DNA from 4 places in the Klebsiella sp. I138 genome. Region 4 is predicted to be linked to each of the others. Evidence: predicted binding sites of a transcription regulator. Region 4 holds the regulator's gene; each other region holds the start of a gene.
What was found. The regulator Fur, encoded in region 4, represses iron uptake genes when iron is present. The targets are predictions, from matches to a motif close to ATAATAATGAGAACNACTATCAA.
Positions count from the first base shown of each region.

Region 1: the regulator Fur is predicted to act here: its motif matches at 3,150-3,172, upstream of sufA (Fe-S cluster assembly scaffold SufA).
Region 2: the regulator Fur is predicted to act here: its motif matches at 3,333-3,355, upstream of ACMYSK_RS17700 (TonB-dependent siderophore receptor).
Region 3: the regulator Fur is predicted to act here: its motif matches at 2,098-2,120, upstream of ACMYSK_RS03595 (TonB-dependent siderophore receptor).

Region 1 is NZ_CP180447.1:960,253-965,096, reverse strand. It holds gene sufD (Fe-S cluster assembly protein SufD) at 1-489, opposite strand, end outside; gene sufC (Fe-S cluster assembly ATPase SufC) at 464-1,210, opposite strand; gene sufB (Fe-S cluster assembly protein SufB) at 1,242-2,729, opposite strand; gene sufA (Fe-S cluster assembly scaffold SufA) at 2,732-3,109, opposite strand; gene ACMYSK_RS04410 (hypothetical protein) at 3,876-4,193, shown strand; gene ACMYSK_RS04405 (GlsB/YeaQ/YmgE family stress response membrane protein) at 4,355-4,603, opposite strand; gene ACMYSK_RS04400 (YegP family protein) at 4,769-4,844, shown strand, end outside.
Region 2 is NZ_CP180447.1:3,784,877-3,789,720, forward strand. It holds gene ACMYSK_RS17695 (helix-turn-helix transcriptional regulator) at 389-754, shown strand; gene ACMYSK_RS17700 (TonB-dependent siderophore receptor) at 807-3,068, opposite strand; gene ACMYSK_RS17705 (transglycosylase SLT domain-containing protein) at 3,769-4,844, shown strand, end outside.
Region 3 is NZ_CP180447.1:787,067-791,910, forward strand. It holds gene ACMYSK_RS03595 (TonB-dependent siderophore receptor) at 1-2,018, opposite strand, end outside; partial or broken gene ACMYSK_RS03600 (class I SAM-dependent methyltransferase) at 2,273-3,063, opposite strand; gene ACMYSK_RS03605 (alpha,alpha-trehalase) at 3,166-4,844, opposite strand, start outside.
Region 4 is NZ_CP180447.1:2,505,573-2,510,416, reverse strand. It holds gene glnS (glutamine--tRNA ligase) at 1-248, shown strand, start outside; gene chiP (chitoporin ChiP) at 699-2,102, shown strand; gene chiQ (ChiQ/YbfN family lipoprotein) at 2,150-2,482, shown strand; gene fur (ferric iron uptake transcriptional regulator) at 2,554-3,006, opposite strand; gene fldA (flavodoxin FldA) at 3,299-3,829, opposite strand; gene ybfE (LexA regulated protein) at 3,979-4,272, opposite strand; gene ybfF (esterase) at 4,406-4,844, opposite strand, start outside.

The DNA of each region.
Region 1 (4,844 bases), 1.5 Mb from region 4:
CGTACCGCCACGCGTCACATGCATCAGCAGCAGCGGCTTCGCCGGTCGCTGATGACGCTTCACGCGGATCCGCGTTACCGTCTGCGCGAGGCTTTCGGTGAGGTGCAGGAACACTTCCGGCAGCACCGGGTCAGGCAATCCCTGACGCTGCGCCTCCACGCTAACGTCGTAGCCGCTGTCTGCCAGATTATCGCTTAACGTCTCGCTGAACCGCCCGTCGATAAAGACCAGCCGCCAGGCATCCACCGATAGCGCCCGCGCGTCCCGCTCTGCGGCCGTCAGCGTGCCGGGTTGAAGCGCAACAAAGGTCCCTTTAGTCAGCGCATCCAGCGGCGTATATTTCCACTCTTCATGCTTACGCGTCGGCAGACCAAGACGCAATACCTGCTGGAGATGCTGGCGTGCCTCGGGTGTGCGCCGTTCGCCCTGCGCCTCAAACAGATGATGCCACTGTTGCAACGCGTTACTGTTGTTCGGTAAGCCAGCCATAGCCCTGCTCCTCCAGTTGTTTGACCAGGGTAAAGTCGCCGGATTTGACGATTCGCCCCTGATAGAGCACGTGGACGTAATCAGGCTTGATATAGTCGAGAATACGCTGATAGTGGGTGACAATAATAAAAGCGCGCTTACCGTCGCGCAGGGCATTAACGCCATCAGACACGATCTTCAGGGCGTCAATATCCAGCCCGGAGTCCGATTCATCCAGAATACACAGGTCCGGTTCCAGCACCGCCATTTGCAGGATATCATTGCGCTTCTTTTCACCGCCGGAGAAGCCGACGTTGACCGACCGGGTCAGCAAATCTTCCGGCATCTTCAGCAGCTTAATTTTTTCTTCCATCAGATCCTGGAAATCGAAACGGTCTAACTCTTCCTGGCCGCGATAGCTGCGCACCGAATTGAGCGCCGTTTGCAGAAAAAACTGGTTGCTGACGCCAGGAATTTCTACCGGATACTGGAAAGCCATAAAGATCCCTTCGCCCGCGCGGTCTTCCGGCGCCAGGCTGAGCAAATCTTTTCCTTTAAACTCCACGCTACCGCCGACGACTTCATAGTCCTCACGTCCGGCAAGGGTCGCGGACAGGGTGCTTTTCCCGGAGCCGTTTGGCCCCATGATGGCGTGTACTTCCCCAGGCCGGATGTCCAGATCCAGGCCACGCAGGATCTCTTTGTCTTCAACGGCAACCTGCAAGTTTTTGATACTTAACATCTCATTTCCCTTAATTCGTAGTGCCTGGCGCTTAGCCGACGCTGTGTTCCAGACTGATAGCCAGCAATTTTTGCGCTTCGACGGCAAACTCCAGCGGCAGCTCTGAGAAGACGTCTTTACAGAAGCCGTTGACGATCATTGAAATAGCATTGTCTTCGCTGATGCCGCGCTGCAGGCAGTAGAACAGCTGGTCTTCACCGATCCGCGAGGTGGTGGCTTCATGTTCCAGCTGTGCAGTGTCGTTGCGGCATTCCACATACGGAAAAGTATGCGCGCCGCAGTCCGGTCCAATCAGCATCGAGTCACATTGAGTGAAATTTCGCGCGTTGGTGGCCGTCGGCATAATTTTGACCAGCCCGCGGTAGCTGTTCTGGCTTTTCCCGGCGGAGATCCCTTTCGAAATAATTGTCGAACGGGTATTTTTGCCGATATGAATCATCTTGGTACCGGTGTCGGCCTGCTGGTGTCCGCTGGTCAGCGCCACGGAGAAAAATTCGCCGATCGAGTTATCGCCGCGCAGAATACAGCTCGGATACTTCCAGGTGATAGCGGAGCCCGTCTCTGACTGGGTCCACGACATCTTGCTGTTCTCGCCTTCACACAGCGCACGTTTGGTGACGAAGTTCAAAATCCCGCCGGTGTTGTTGTCTCCGGGGAACCAGTTCTGCACCGTGGAATATTTCACCTCGGCGTCTTTGTGAATAATCACCTCGACCACCGCCGCGTGTAGCTGATAGCTATCGCGTACCGGGGCGGAACATCCTTCGATATAGCTGACGTAGCTGCCTTCATCGGCCACCAGAATAGTGCGCTCGAACTGGCCAGTTTTTTCCGCGTTAATACGAAAATAGGTCGACAGCTCCATCGGGCAACGCACGCCTTTTGGGACATAGATAAAGGTGCCATCAGAGGCTACCGCTGCGTTCAGCGCGGCAAAAAAGTTGTCATTACCCGGCACCACGGTACCGAGATATTGCTTCACCAGATCCGGGTGGTCGTGGATTGCCTCGCCAAACGAACAGAAGATAATCCCCTGCTCCGCCAGCTTCTCCCGATAGGTTGTCGCCACCGAAACGGAGTCGAAAATCGCGTCGACCGCCACCTCACGCCCTTCGCGCACCGGGACGCCCAGCAGATTAAAAGCCTCTTCGACTTCCTCAGTCAGATAGGCGCCAGGACCGGTTTGCTGTACCGCACCTGGCTCTGACGCGCAGGTGTCATCGCAGTTACCGCAGGAGGGTGCCGAGTAGTAGCTGTAATCCTGGTAGTCCAGTTTGTCGTAGTGCGCTTTCAGCCAGTGCGGCTCTTCCATCTCCAGCCAGGCGTTAAACGCGTTTAGCCGGAACTCAAGCATCCACTCGGGCTCATTGCGGCGGGCGGAAATGGCGCGCACCACCTCTTCGTTAATGCCTTTTGCCAGCTCATCGGTCTTTAAGCGGGTAAAAAAGCCTTCTTTATAGTTGAGCGGCCCGTCGGACCAGGTTTTGACATCGTCAGTTGCTTCAGTATTACGAGACATAGTTACTCCGCCTGAACCCCAAAGCTTTCACCGCAGCCACATTCATGCTGCGCTTTCGGGTTATGAAACTTAAAGATTTCATTTAATCCTTCCCGAACATAATCCAGCTCTGTGCCATCGATAAACGGCATAGCCTGTAGCGGCGCCCACAGTCTGGCCCCGTCGCGTTCGAACAGCAGGTCGTCTTCCGCAGGCTCGGCAATCAGCTCAAGGACGTAAGCAAAGCCGGCGCAACCGCTGGTTTTGACACCCAGACGCAACCCCTGCTTATCGGGCTGCTGGCTCACCAGGTGACAAATATGGGCGGCCGCGGCGGGAGTCATCATCAGACCACGCCAGTTAAAATCGTCGGGATTGAAGGTTCCTGCATTTAATTCCATCGCTCTACCTCATTGGTTAGCGCCATCAGGGCATACGGCCATGTTAATGATAACGATTATCACTTCAACCCAGCCGGAGAAGGGGTATTTCCTTCTCAGGCCCTTTTATCTCGCTTTTTATAAGCATAGACCCTCGCCTGCAGGTTATCAGGTGACTATTTTGTAATTTAATATATTGATAAATAATAAGTTATTTAGCGTTTTTCGCGGAGAGAGCAGGCAATGGGAAAGGTGTATCGGAAATACCTATTTTTGAAATCGAAAACAGTCCATTCAGCAGATTAGCACTAATAGTAAAATCAACAGCTTGTTCTGCGTACAGCCCCCGCGACAAGCTCACCTTTGCCTTAATCAATCAGAACAATCTATAAGCATCCTTCTGGATGGCTATTTGTTATCCGGGAAAGCGAATGGCTTATCATGCTAAATTCGGATAAAAACCAGGAATAAAGGTTTTTTCTCTACCGGTAAATTGATGTACAATTCCTGCTTAAATTTCCTACAGTTTTCGGCTCGTCGTCGGAGGCGCTGCTTACCTGGAGTTTTGCCGTACAGGATGATTGATATCAGTATTATGTCGATGTGCATGGTGGTACTGCTGGTGATGAGCGTACTGCTGAACTAAACCAGTCAGAATTCTGCTTCCCGCAACGGAACTTCACATTCGTTATGAAATGAGGAGTTTTGGAGGATTCGCCCTCCACGGGATTGTTCGTGAAATGCGTTGCCTCTAAGATTTCAGCCACATTCCAAAGAGGTAACGAAGATGAAAGGAACAATCATTGCTCTGTTAGCCACCGTTTCAATTGCAGCGGCCAGCGCATTTGCGGCAGATAAAACCGACACCCCTGCTCCCGCAGGTAATTATGCCGGACAGCCCCTGATGGATATGCCTCAGGGACGTGGCCCGATGCCCATGCCTTTACCGCCATTCCCACCGAGAAAGCCGGTATTATTCTCTGCAACGGTTGCCACCGATAACCCCGCTGAGACTATTAACAAACTGACCACGCTGATCCCGACAGGTACCGCCAAACATTATGAAGTGCGCGTGGAGGTTGTCCCGGTTCCCGATATGCCCTGAGCCATCCCTGAGTCATCCTGGTTTCATTTTCCAGCTGACGCCTGCGGCATAAAAAAAGCTGCCAGTTCGCATGGCAGCTTTTATTTGGCGTCTGATTTCGTGCTGAACGTCTATATCCTCATCACCGCCGGCGATGAGGCCGCATGAATGATGACGGTATATTAACTTTTAATCTTTCTGTAGATAAACAGTACGACTAATGCACCTATTACCGCCACGACAAAGCTGCCGAAATTAAATCCATCGACCTTGCCGAAGCCAAAGAACGTACTGATCCAACCACCTACAACCGCACCAATGACCCCCAGAACGATAGTGACGATAAAACCGCCGCCGTCTTTGCCTGGCATAATCCACTTAGCCAAAATACCGGCAATAAGACCAAAAATGATCCAGGAAATGATACCCATAGTTAACTCCGTCCTCTATGTTACTCGCAAGTGTATCGTTCTTAAATAGTAGCATAAATAGCGTGAATGATTCATGAATTATATTTTTACCGCGGATGACTTGCTGCTTAAGCCATCATAGTCTACATATCATGGTGTCGGTTCTAATGCGAAAAGGAGTTAAAGATGGGGTATTACGTAATTAAAAAGTCTGAGAAAAGCGTTTCCCAACCGTGGTATTTCCTGTTAAAGGCGGATAATC
Region 2 (4,844 bases), 1.3 Mb from region 4:
TAATTTATAAAACAAAAAGCCCCCTTTCTGATTGGGTGAAAGGGGGAAAGATCTTGTTAGGAATGATGCTCTCTGGGATAAACCAGGAACACCAGCAATCTACCCTGAAATACAGAATTTAAAATGAAGAGATTTTGAATAAATTATGCAGTAACAACCTGTAATAACCACAATATATCAGGGCGTTAATTTGTATGAATTCTTCATATTTTCCTCAAAATAGCAGAATAGAGTATGAGAGGCTTATGGGAACATCAAAGCACATCAAGCGTGATATCTAAAAAGTAAAGTAGTGGCGCCTTACCACGGAGGGTGAGGCATTTACCTGGCCGCCTGCAGCCCCTCGCCACGTGATGGAGGGGTAGCTGGTCTGGAATGAGCATGAATCATGCGTAAAAATGAGATCCAGCAGTCCGTTCTTAACGAGCTGGTACGTTGGATAAAAAACAACCTCGATAAAAAACTTACGGTCAATGCACTCAGCGCATTTTCCGGGTATTCAGAGTGGCATCTTTTCCGTCTGTTCCGCCATTATTTTAATATGTCACCGATGGAATATATCAGGCGACAGCGCATGTCGTTATGCCGTGATTTATTGCAGATTCAACCTGCCTTCCGCATCGTCGATATTTGTGTTATGACGGGATATGAAGATATCAGTGCATTTAACCGTACATTTAAAAGGTATTATGCAGTCACCCCAACGCAATTTCGCCAGCACCTGACGGGAAATCATGATAATCCATGTAGCTGATGAGAATAAAACGCCGGGAACACTTTAATATTCCCGGCGTGATAAATGACAATCAGAAATGCGTATTTACACTGACATAGAAAGTCCTGCCTGACTCATTATAGGTCTCCGCGCCAGCACCGTATAAATAGGCCCCGGTGGTGGCATTCCCGGTCGTTTGCGCATTTCCGGCGCGATAGTGGCGAATATCAAAAAGATTGTCCACGCCGCTGGTCAGACTCAGGTTTTTATTCACGTCCCAGGTCGCACTCAGCCCGACAATGCTGTACGGGCTAAGCTCGTTCAGCTCACTTCCGGATACCGCTTCACCTTTGTAATTGAAACGTTTAGGTTTCTGCCGTCCGTACCAGGTAAAGGTGCTTTGCAATGACACATCGTCCCGGACCTGCCAGCCAAGCGTAGAGTTAAGGGTAAACTGCGGAATAACCGACAGGCGATCGCCGGTCGTCTTGTTCTTACTTTGCAGCATCCAGGTCAGGTTATTACTCCAGTTGACCGTTTCACTCAGCGGCAGGTTCAGCGAACCTTCAAGCCCTTCCACCAGCGCTTTAGGGACGTTCTCCCACTGATAGATGTTCGTCGTCCCATTGCTGGCGGTACCGACCGCTGAATACCCGGACTCAATTTTATTGCGGTAGTCGTTACGGAACCAGGTTATTCCCGCCTGATAGCCTTCATGCTTGTATTCCAGACCAATCTCTTTATTGACGCTGGTCTCAGCCTTCAGATCGCTATTCCCCATCAGATAGCAGGCGGAGCTGCTGGCATAGCATCCTTGGCCGTTACTGTAGAGAATATAGTTGGGGTTAAGCTGATAGAGGTTCGGCGCTTTATAGGCGCGGGCAATACCGAGTTTCAGGGTCCAGTCGTCACTCAGCCCCTGCGACAGATTAAGCGATGGGCTCCAGTTATTGCCGACGATACTGTGATGGTCAAAACGCAGCGCCGGCGTCAGCATCGTGCTATCGGTGAGTGCGATATTGTCTTCAGTAAACAGCGAGAAAATCTCGGCACTGCTGTAGGGACTGCGACCGGAGGCCGAAATACCGTCGATGGAACCGTAGGAGAGCGACTGGGTGGTCGACACCCCATCTTTCATCCGCTGCTGGTTCCACTCGGTGCCCAGCGTCAGATTCTGGTCGACTCCCAGCGTAAACGGAATATTCACCTCGCTGTGTAACAGCACATCTGCCAGATCGATATCCGAGAACTCACTGCTGGAGAAGATACCCTCGGTTCCCCCGGCCAGGCCTTCATTCATGCGGGAGTTACGGGTATGTTCATACTGTGCATAGCTGTTGCTGGTGACGCCGTTATCCCAGCCTCCTGTCCAGGTGAGGCCATAGGTCTGACGGTAAATGCGGTTGGTCTCTTTACCATACATACTTTTCACCAGCGTACTGGTGTTGGTATTCTGCGTATCGCCGGCATAGAGATTGCCCTGGCGGCTATAGCCGGTTTCAAACTCCAGCGCCTGCATGGGTGCAAATTCCCAGCGTAGCTTACCGTGGATATCTTTATTCACGACCCCTTCGCGCCCGGCCGGATAAGATCCCGCGTAGCTGCCGGTCCGCTCCGCCTCGTGGCCGGCGTTAATATCCTGGGCATCAGCCTGCGTTTTACTCAGGTTGCCCCATAAATTAAAGCTCACGCTGTCCGACATTAGCCCTTCAAGGCTGAAGTTCGTTCGCTTTGTCGCCCCCTCTTTTCGGTGCTGAGGCGCGTTCATGTAGGTATTCCAGGAGCCATGCCATTCGTTATTCACGGGTTTGGTAATAATATTCACCACGCCGCCCATAGCACCGTTGCCATAGCGCGCCGCCGCAGGGCCGCGAATCACGTCAATGTGGTCGATCATCTCTGCAGGAACCCAGCCGGTGTCACCGCGCGTATCACGATCGCCACGCCAGCCATAGCGTACCGAGTTACGGCTGGTCACCGGCTTGCCATCGATCAGTATCAGCGTATTCTCCGGCCCCATGCCGCGGATATCGATTTGTCGGTTATTACCGCGCTGGCCGCTGGTCGAGTTGCCGGTAAGGTTCACCCCTGGCTGAGTACGAATCAGTTCAGAGATATCGCGAGCCGGCGGGTGTTTGCGAATGTCATCAGCCGTGAGCGTTGAAACACCGGGTGCCTGCAAGGTCTGCCTGGCGGCAGTCACCACCATCGTCTCTTCGGTATTTGCCGCAGCGGTATCGGCGTCCTTTGTGTCTTCCTGTGTGCTGCTGTCAGCGGCCTGCGCGGGTAATGCCGCGCCCCAGATAGCCATATGAATCAGCACGGCTAGCGAGTAGTGTGAGTATTGTTTCATGGAGTATGCCCTGTTTTCTTTTTTTGCTGTCGGGGCGCGACTCCTTCATCATTCAGATAAACAGCGGTAGTCATTTCCATGCGAATAACTCAACGCCTGGTTTTGGCGTAGCAAAGCCCTCCCGAATAACTAACGGGATATAAAGAGCTTGTGGCCAAAATATAAAATCTCACCCTGTCGAAAATGAAAAATACGCGTCCGCACTATTCTTAGATAGCGTTTTACGATCAGCCATGGATATGATTATTGTGCGTTATTACGTTATTAGAAATGAGATTCATTATCAAGCCGATAATGTAAAATAGCTGAAACAGATTGAAATATAACAAATAAAACAAATAAAACAAATAAAACAACAGGATAAACCACGAGCGTTGTTATTGGTAATAATAATTTAATTAATATCAACATTCACAAAAACATAAAAAAAACACTATTCAACCATATTATCTCCATAATTATTTATCGTTTCCATTTCATTTTAAAAATAATAGTCAGCATTAATAAAAAAGAGAAGACGTCACTCTTCAATATTCGTCATTGAATCAAGCAGCATATTCATTCGGGTTGCTTCGCAAGGCAGGGATGCTTGCCCCGCGACATCTAGCGATGTTCCCCCCTCATGTCGTCATGGTAAACGAACAAGCTAACCCCCAAGAGTTGACTAAAATAAATGGATGCACCTGCGGAGCATCACTCCATGAACATCCTCTCATTTCAACGATACGCTATCGCCTGCTTTTCTTGCCTGGCCGCCCTGCTGCTCGCCAGCTCCGTTTATGCGGCGGCCGGGGAAAAGAAACCACCGCTTCAGGAAGAACGAGAGACGCTGGAATTAAATACGCAAGAGATGCAGCAGCCCTGGCAGGGCGATCTCCCCGGCATGCTCGACAGACGAGTCATCAGGGTGTTAACCACCTACAGCAAGACCTTTTTCTTTATCGACAAAGGCACCCAGCGGGGGGCAACACATGACATTTTTATCGAGTATGAACGCAGCCTTAATCAACAGCTGATGAAGGAACAGAAGCTCAAACACCGCCATCTGAAGGTGCGGATAATCTTTGTTCCAGTCGCTCGCGACCAACTCTTCAGCGCACTCATTGCCGGCAAGGGAGATATTGTCGCCGCAAATATTACGGTAACCGAAGATCGTCAGCAGCAGGCAGATTTTACGATGCCACTCTATTCCAACGTCCAGGAGCTTCTGCTTTCCGGACCGGGCTCACCTGAAGTGACCAGCCTGGAACAGCTCTCAGGCAAAAAAGTCTTTGTTCGCCAGTCATCAAGTTATTACCAGAGCCTGGTCGCACTGAACGCCCACTTTGCGAAAGAATCTCGTCCACCGGTTATCATCGAAGCCGCGCCGGAATCCCTCGAAGATGAAGACCTGATAGAAATGCTGAGCGCCGGCCTGATTCCGCTGACCGTTGTCGATCGTCATAAAGCTATGTTCTGGAAACAGGTTTTCCCAAAAATCCAGGTACATCAGGATATTGTCCTGCGCAAAGATGCCAGCATCGGCTGGGCGGTACGCAAGAACAGCCCCCTGCTTCTCGCCTCGTTAAATCGCTTTGTGAAGGCTAACGGCCAGGGTAGCAAGCTGGGGAATACCATCCTGCTGCGTTATCTGAAGGACGCGAAGTATGTCAAAAATGCCGCCGCACAAAAGGAACGGCGCAAGTTTCTGGCAATGGTGGATATCTTTCGCAAGTACGGCGATAAATATGACGTTGACTGGCTGTTAATGGCGGCTCAGGGGTACCAGGAGTCGCG
Region 3 (4,844 bases), 1.7 Mb from region 4:
TTGGCATTGACCTGCACAAAAGCCCCTTTCAACGACGGTGACCAGACGCCAAGATCGGCGCGCACCATGGCATCGAGCAAGGTGACCGACGGCAGACGTTCGGTGTTGGCATCATCCGCCCACTGCTTGCCGATATAGCGTACGCCAGCCCCTGCGCTAATGCCTGCCGGGAACTGATAGCGCGCCCAGAAAGAGGCCATCTGATCCGGCGTCAGCTGCGGCGTATTATCGTTGGTACCATCCTTGGTGTCCTGGAAGCGCAGGCGGTTCCAGGTGTAGGAGGCGAGGGTGCTCAGCTCCGGTGTAATCTGGTTGTGCATCTCCAGTTCAACGCCCTGAGAGTGGACCTTACCCGCCGGAATAAAGGTCGCGGTGGCGATATTCGGGTCGCGCGTTGCCACATCTTTTTGCGTCAAATCGTAGATGGCAATGCTGTACATATCGGCGGTACCCGGCGGCTGGAATTTCAGCCCCGCTTCCACCTGCTCAGCGGTCGTGGGCTTGAGCAGCGTTCCGTTGGCTCCCGGCAACATGGCTGGCGTAATCGCCTGGCTATAGCTCAGATACGGCGAGAGGCCGTTTTCCAGGGCGTACAGCAGCGATGCCCGGCCGCTGATATGGTCATCGGAGCGGCGGCTGGCGGTGCCGAAGGTATCGCTGACCTGCTGAGAAACAATGCGATCGTACCGACCGGAAACATCCAGATGCCAGCGTTCCCAGACCATTTCATCCTGAAGGTAGATCCCCGTCTGGTAATAGCGACGGTTATTGTTATCGCTGTAGGTCACGGTATGCCCGGTTTGCGCAGTGTAGCCGCTAAACGGGTCGAGCGGCGATGCGCTCCCGGCTCCGGTCCACAGATCGTTGCGGAAACGGTGATATTCCGCACCGAGGATCAGCGTATGTGCCAGATCGCCGGTGGTGAAATCGGCACGCAGACGGTTATCGGTGGACCAGGCGTCCAGAGAGCCGCGAGAGCCGCTGTAGCCGCGCGCCAGCATATCGCTGTCATCAATCCAGCCGACCTGATACACCTGATCCAGCGACACGTTGGTGTGGGTGTAGCTTCCGGCGGAATAGGCCGACCAGACGTCGTTGAACTGATGATTAAACTCGTAGCTGTAGATTTGCTCGCGGCGTTGATATCCGTCTGATGGGTCGCCTTCGTTGGTGCTGGTGGACAGCTTACGTCCGTTGTGTGCGTAGCGGGTGCCCTCCAGCGGCAGCGAACCGTGATAGCCGCCTGATGGATCTTTTTGCAGGTAGGCGCGCAGCAGCATTGAGGTGTCGGAATCCGGCTGCCAGAGCAGGGAAGGCGAAATAGCGTAGCGCTCTTCGCGGGTATTATCGTACTGGGTATCGCTGGTCCGCGTCATGCCGATAATCCGGTAAGCCCACTGATCGTTGATGGCATCGGTATAATCGAAGGCGGCCCCTTTCGTATTTTGCGTTCCGCCGCTGAGGCGGAAATGGCCTTCTGAGGTAAACTGCGGACGTTTAGAAGTCAGGTTCACCACGCCACCCGGCACGCTCTGGCCGTACAGGGCCGAAGACGGGCCTCTGATGACATCTACCCGCTCAATAAACCACGGATCGATTTGCAGCACGTTGTGGCTGCCGCCGTCGCTCATCAGGCGCATGCCGTCCAGGAACAGGTTATCAACGTCGCCGCCGTGGTAGCCGCGTAACGACACCGTATCAAAGCGGGTTGCTCCGCCGCCGAAGCTAGAGTAAACCCCCGGAGTATAGGTCAGCGCCTGGCTGATGGTATTAGCCCCCTGGTCATCCATCTGCTGGCGGGTGATAACGGAGACCGACTGCGCGGTGGTAATCAACGGCTGATCGGTTTTTGTCGCACCGGCTGAGGTTTTTGCGCTATAGCCTTGCGTCGGCGAGGTGGCGGAATCGATGGGCTGAGCGGTGACAACAACCGTCTCTTCCGCCAGGCTGGCGAGAGGGAAGGCGGCGGCCAGCGCGCATAGCAAGGCGGAGCGTTTGAAGGTGACGCGAGCGGTCATGACATAATCCTGAGTTGACGTAGCCTGGTACTCCTGTACGCCGCCACGAATAAAAAACGAAAGTGTCATCTTTCGTAAAAAAGTAATGCGAATTATTATTGTTTGCCTTCTCATGATCAAGTGGGATTTTGCCGCGACGTCCGGCAAAGACCGTGAGAAATATCAGGATGTTGCCGCTTAAGAGGCGCGTGATGCGCCCGGAGGAAGTGAGAGAGAAATCAGAGGGCTACTATATCAGGTAGGTTTTGGTCGGGTCAGCGGCGGCAATTCCAGCTAATGAGCGCCCAGTCCCGGGCGTCAACCTGGATCGTCTCCGGGTTTTGCTGCGCATACCAACGCGAGAGTCGCTCCCGCTCGGGCGGGCTGAGTGTGCCAAATGCTGCCACCACGTTGCGTTCAAAGCGCGGATAGCTGCTGTTATCCTGAGGATCGCCATAAATAAAGTCGACGCTGGCATGAATCCCCATTTGATACAGCACGTTAATAGCATAGAGATAGTTAGGGAGCGCGACGCTCTCTCGTCCCAGGGCGCGGAGGATCGTCGGCGAGGCAAAACCCGGGTTCACCAGATGGGTGGTGTAGACTCGTAACCGCGCCTGGTCATTGAGCTTCGCCATGGCGTCGCCCAGATCGGCCACCAGGGTGGAACGTGAAGCAACGGCGATATCGCAGCGTGGAAGTCCGGCCCAGCTCTCCTCCCACGCCCGCTGGTGCCAGACCGCGTGATGAACGCCCTGCGCCTGTGCCCGACGAGCGGCAACATCAAGCATCCCCTGACTATAATCGACGCCACATACCAGCATGAGCTGGTCGGCCAATGCCAGGGCGACGGTGCCCGGACCACAGCCCATATCAAACAGGCTGCTGGCGCCGCACAGATCAATTTTGGCCAGCAGCTGCTGGAGGTAACTGTCGATGACCGGTGTATTGACGACGGCAATGTTCTCCGCCCGGGCATCCCAGTGGGCGGGCGGTTTTTCTCTACGCCCTGCCAGAGCGAGCTGCTGTTGGTAGAGGCTGGCGAATCGATGTCGTCAATCAGCATGAAGTTTTCCATTACGGCGAGTGGTCTGAAAACAGCAGACTAACGCGATTATCGTCAAGGGGGGAGAAAAAAACGCGGCGGTGAACCCGCCGCGTCAAGGGATCACGGTGCTGCTTTTTTGTCCGGAGCGGCAACGCTATCGTTGGCAGCCGGAGGCGTACTGGTAGTAGCGGCTGCGGGTTGTGCTGTTTTCTCGACCGGGCGTGAGGCCGGAAGTGAATCGCACGGCTGCTCTTTCGGACAGATTAAATCCAGCATTTTCAGCGTCACGCCGTTGGTCCAGCCGAAGCCGTCCTGCAGCGGATACTCCCCGCCACCACCGCCGGTGCCCGTTGAGCTGACGTCATATTTTTCGACCAGCTTCTGTTGACTGTCGTAGGTATGCTGGACGTTGCTGAGGAAGCGCCAGCTCACCTCCATGGCGATTTTTTGCTGGCCGTAGTTTTGCAGCCCCTGGGCGGCAACCCACTGCAGCGGTGCCCAGCCGTTAGGCGCATCCCACTGCTGCCCGCTGTTCACGGTCGTGGTGGTTAATCCGCCAGGTTTCAGTAACTGCGCTTCTGCCGCCGCCGCAACTTTCGCCGCCCGCTCGCGGGAGGCGGCGTTCACGTACAGCGGGAACAGCGCCGCGGCGGTGAGCTGATTACGTACCTTATGGGTCTTGAGGTCGTAATCGGCATACCAGCCCTCTTTATCATTCCACAGATATTTCTCAAGCGCCTTCTGCCGGTCATTTGCCAGCCCATCGTACTGCGCCGCTTTTGCATTGTCGCCAGCGGCTTTGCTGGCGCGGGAGAGGGTTTTTTCCATATGGAACATCAGGGCGTTGAGGTCGACCGGGACGATGCTGGTGGTGCGGATGGTCCCCAGCTGTTTCGGGTTATCCATCCAGCGCGAGCTGAAATCCCAGCCCGAGGCCGCGGCAGAACGCAGGTCGCGATAGATCTCCGTCGCCGGACGATTCGGGTTGTTCTTTGCGGTGGTGACATCATCGAGCCAGGATTCCGGACGCGGCGTATCGTTATCATCCCAGTAGCGGTTCAGCAGCGCACCATCTTCCATACGCACCACCCGCTGGTTGGCTTTTCCCGGCTCCAGCGATTCGGCGCCCTTCATCCAGTACTGGTACTCTTTTTCCATCTGCGGCAGCCAGGTTTTTAGCGCCTGGTCGCCATCGTGGGTGGCAAGAAGTTCGACCATAAATGAGAAAAACGGGGGCTGTGAGCGGCTCAAATAATAGCTGCGGTTACCATTGGGGATATGGCCCCAGGTGTCTATCTCCGACGCGAAGTTAGCCACCATATCTTCAATTTTATCCCAGTGTCCGCTCTCAGCCAGGCCCAGCATCGTGAAGTAGCTATCCCAGTAATAAACTTCGCGAAAGCGGCCGCCGGGAACCACGTAAGGTTTGGGCAGCGGCAGCAGCGAATCCCACTTCTCAACCTCGACGGTACTGCGGGTTAACACCGGCCACAGGCCGTTGATATGCTGACGCAGCGTCTGACCCTTTGGTGGAATGTACTGGTCATTATCCTTTGGCAGGGTGAAATTCAGCTCGACGAAATGGCGGAGATCGAAACTGGTCTGGTTTTTTTGCATGCGGTAATCGGCGAGGATCATCAGCGGATCGCTGTTGGGAATCGCATCGGCGAAGGTTTTCTGGTCGGGGAAGAGTCTGGCACTTTGCACATCATTGAAGAGCGGGCCGAGCATCACATCCGGGGATTGCGGCGTGGGTTTGGTTTCCACAGCCTGGACGGCCAGCGTCGACAAAGCGAAGA
Region 4 (4,844 bases):
ACGATCGTCTGTTCAGCGTGCCGAACCCGGGTGCGGAGGAAGATTTCCTGGCAGTAATGAACCCTGAATCGTTGGTTATTAAGCAGGGCTTCGCTGAGCCGAGCCTGGCCAGCGCGCAGGCTGGCAAGGCCTATCAGTTTGAGCGTGAAGGTTATTTCTGCCTTGATAGCCGTTATGCAACTGAAAATCACCTGGTGTTTAACCGCACCGTCGGACTGCGCGATACCTGGGCGAAAGTCGGCGAATAGAATTCTCGTCGCGGTTCTGCCGCCATCTCCGCGTAAAAAACGCCGCATTTGCGGCGTTTTTTTATTTTGGCATTCGTGAATAATGTTCGTTATTTTCGCGATGCGAATTAATCTTGTTTACTGTTTGTCATATCTGCCATGTCCGCTATACCTCCCGCCAGTGCCAAAAATGACTGTAAACGCTTTCATTTGTTATTTTCTTTTTATTTAGTAATTAGTTACGCGTGAAATGTATGACATCTAAGATTGTAACAAAAAGAAATAGAATATGTGCGCTTTGTCATAATCTTAAGCTTTGATCGGAGAAAGAGATTGATAATTCGCGTCACGAAAAATAGTCTATCAATCGTGGTTACGCGGATTTTACCGCTCCACCTTTTAGCAGTCTTATTTATTTTTTCGCGGCTTGCCTTTGGCTCCGCGTTTTAAAACGTCAAAGAGGATATGCACATGCGTACGTTTAGTGGCAAACGTAGTACGCTGGCGCTGGCTATTGCCGCCGTCACCGCGATGTCGAGCTGGATCGTTGTTCCGCAGGCCAGCGCAGCAGGTTTTATTGATGATTCCACCTTAACCGGCGGCATCTATTACTGGCAGCGTGAGCGTGACCGTAAAGATGTAACCGACGGCGATAAATACAAAACCAACCTTTCTCATTCAACCTGGAACGCCAACCTGGATTTCCAGTCCGGCTATGCCGCTGATATGTTTGGTATTGACGTTGCTGCCTTTACCGCGATTGAAATGGCGGAAAGCAGCGAAAGCGGCCACCCGAACGAAATTGCCTTCTCCTCAAAAAATAAAGCCTACGACGAAGATTACTCTGGCGATAAGAGCGGGATCAGCCTGTATAAGGCTGCGGCGAAATTTAAATACGGCCCGGTATGGGCGCGTGCCGGTTATATCCAGCCAACCGGGCAAACGCTGCTGGCTCCGCACTGGAGCTTTATGCCGGGTACCTATCAAGGTGCTGAAGCCGGGGCCAACTTTGATTACGGCGATTCTGGCGCGCTGAGTTTCTCCTATATGTGGACGAACGAATACAAAGCGCCATGGCACATTGAGATGGATGATTTCTACCAGAACGACAAGAAAACCAAAGTCGATTATCTGCACTCCCTGGGCGCCAAATACGATTTTAAAAATGACCTCGTGCTGGAAGCGGCGTTTGGTCAGGCTGAAGGCTATATCGACCAGTATTTTGCCAAAGCCAGTTACAAATTTGATATCGCCGGTACGCCGTTAAACACCAGCTACCAGTTCTACGGTACGCGTGACAAAGTCAGCAATGGCGGCACGAACGATATCTATGATGGCACCGCCTGGCTGCAGGCGTTGACCTTCGGTTACAAGGTTGCTGATGTCCTCGATCTGCGTCTGGAAGGCACCTGGGTGAAAGCTGAAGGCCAGCAGGGCTACTTCCTGCAGCGCATGACGCCAACCTATGCATCTTCTAACGGTCGTCTTGATGTGTGGTGGGATAACCGCTCCGACTTCAACGCCAACGGCGAAAAAGCGGTATTCTTCGGCGCGATGTATGACATGAAAAACTGGAATATGCCGGGCTGGGCGTTTGGCGCGTCATACGTTTACGCGTGGGATGCTAAGCCGGGCAAAATGTCCTCACCTGACGCTTACTACAATCCGGATAAACGCCTGGAAGAGTCCGCCTATAGCCTGGATGCCATGTATACCGTACAGGATGGCCGGGCAAAAGGAACGCTGTTCAAATTGCACTTTACGCAATACGACAACCACTCCGATATCCCGAGCTGGAGCGGTGGTTACGGCAACATCTTCCAGGACGAGCGTGACGTGAAATTCATGGTTATTGCCCCGTTCACTATTTTCTGATGCCGCTGCGGCAGGCGTAAACCTGCCGCAAACCTGAGAGGTCGATTATGAAGAAGCTACTGCTTATCGCGGTTATGGCATCGGGCCTGGTAGCCTGTACGCAGTCTCCCGCACCGAAAGAAGATACAAAATTAAAAGATGCCTACAGCGCCTGCATTAATACGGCGGAAGGGAACCCGGACAAGGTTCAGGCCTGCCAGAGCGTTTTGGATGTGCTGAAAGAAGATAAACAGCATCAGACGTTTGCGAATCAGGAAAGCGTGCGGGTGCTGGATTACCAGCAGTGTATTCTGGCCACCCGTACCGGTAATGACCAGGCGGTGAAAGCGCGCTGCGATCAGATCTGGAAAGAGATCCGCAGCAACAATACCAAATCCTGATTTTTCACGCCGTAACGACATAAAAAAAGCCAACCGTCAGGTTGGCTTTTTGCTATTCGCGCTGCGGGGAATTACTTTACCACCGCATCGTGTGCATGTTCATCTTCGCGGCAGTCACCTTCAGCACAGTGACCGTACAGGTACAGGCTGTGGTTGGTCAGACGGATGCCGTGGCGGTTAGCGATTTCGCGTTGACGCGCTTCGATAGAATCATCGCTAAACTCGATCACTTTGCCACAATCGAGGCAAATAAGATGATCGTGATGATGCTGCTGGGTCAGTTCGAAAACAGATTTACCGCCTTCGAAGTTATGGCGGGTAACAATGCCGGCATCATCAAACTGGTTCAGCACGCGGTAAACGGTAGCGAGACCAATTTCTTCACCCATGTCGATCAGGCGTTTGTATAAGTCTTCCGCACTGACGTGATGGTTATCCGGTTCCTGCAGGACTTCCAGGATTTTTAATCGTGGAAGTGTGACTTTCAGGCCAGCCTTCTTTAATGCGGTATTGTTGTCAGTCATGCGGAATCTGTCCTGTTGCTAAACGATCTACTTCCATCAGCGGAAGTAATACAGAGAATCACCCGATGTAATGCGTCTCATTATAGAACTGCCATGATGAAATGAAAACTGCAAGCATCGAGCCTTGTATGCTGTCAAAAACGAGGTCCCAGCTACAAACTGCGTCACCTGACCTCGTTAAATCAGAGGACATTGTACAGATATGTGATTAAAAGTTAAAAACTTGTAGCTATTAGTTTGATTGCTTTTATCTATTAATGCGGCGAAACTTTATGGTAACGCCGCTCAATCATTACGCGTTTTTGATTTCTTCGAGATGCAGCTCATCAGAGACCAGCTTAACCCACTTGCTCACGCGTTCGTTGGTCAGTTCCGGCTGACGGTCTTCATCGATAGCCAGACCGACGAAGTGATCGTCGTCCGCCAGGCCTTTTGACGCTTCGAAATGATAGCCCGCAGTCGGCCAGTGGCCAACGATAGTCGCGCCGCGTGGTTCAATGATGTCACGGATAGTCCCCAGCGCATCACAGAAGTATTCCGCGTAGTCTTCCTGATCGCCGCAGCCAAACAGCGCAACCAGTTTACCGTTGAAATCGACCTCTTCCAGCGTCGGGAAGAAGTCATCCCAGTCGCACTGGGCTTCACCGTAGTACCAGGTCGGGATGCCGAGCAGCAGAATGTCGTAGGCTTCCAGATCTTCTTTGCTGCTCTTGGCAATGTCGTGAACATCAGCAACATCTTTACCAAGCTGCTTCTGAATCATTTTTGCAATATTCTCGGTGTTGCCAGTGTCGCTGCCAAAAAAGATGCCGATGATTGCCATGAGTAAAATAACCTCTTGAAACTTAATGATGTGGTAGTGGCGTAATGCCCGCAGATAACGGCAATCATAGCAGAACAGGGGAGGACGCGGAAACAGCAATCACGCCCGACTGCACACTCTGCTACATGAAAGTGTTTTTTTGAGGATTTTCAGGCTTTACCCAGGCTGTGTAGGGTTGCCAGCTGGTTCATCAGCATCTCTTCGATCAAATCACTGCGGTTCATATTGCGAGCTTCCGCCAGCTCATTGAGTGCATCAACTGCCTCCGCGTTGAGTTTTAACTCCACACGCTTCAGGCCGCGAACTTTATCGCGTTTGAGCTGATTGCGCTTATTTATGCGCAGCTGTTCATCGCGCGAAAGCGGATTGGTCTTTGGTCTACCCGGGCGACGCTCGGTTGCGAACAAATCTAATGTCGTACGGTCCGTTTGTTCTTTTGCCATGATTCAGAGTGACTTCGGGGAAACAAGTTGCCGGGCTATAGCCGACACAGATAGCGCGCCATAATACATCAGGCGAACCGCTGCGCCAACGACCGCGGGCATTCTGCTGCGCGGTCGGGCAGTTTTTAGCCAGTTACGCCTGCAAATCGGTCAGATAGCGGCGAATGGCGCGCAGGACGGCTTCGGGTTTCTCCGCATGCACCCAGTGTCCGGCTCCGGCAATCACGTGCGCCCGCGCCTGCGGGAACTGAGCGAGCAGGGTGTCGCGATACGCATCGGTGACGTATGGGGAGTTGCCTCCCGGAATGAACAGCGTCGGATGTGGCCACGCGGGAATGGTTTGCCAGCCAACAATATGGGGATACTGATCCCACAGCACCGAGACGTTAAAGCGCCACTGGCCGTCAACAAAGGATTTCAGCAGGAACTGAATCACGCCTTCTTCCTGCAGATGTTCTCGCATCACTGCGGCCGCCTGCTGACGGGACGTAGCACCGGCGTCGGTGACGGCATTAATGGCGCTGAAAATTTCATCATGACGGCGCACGTGGTAATCCACCGGGGCAATATCA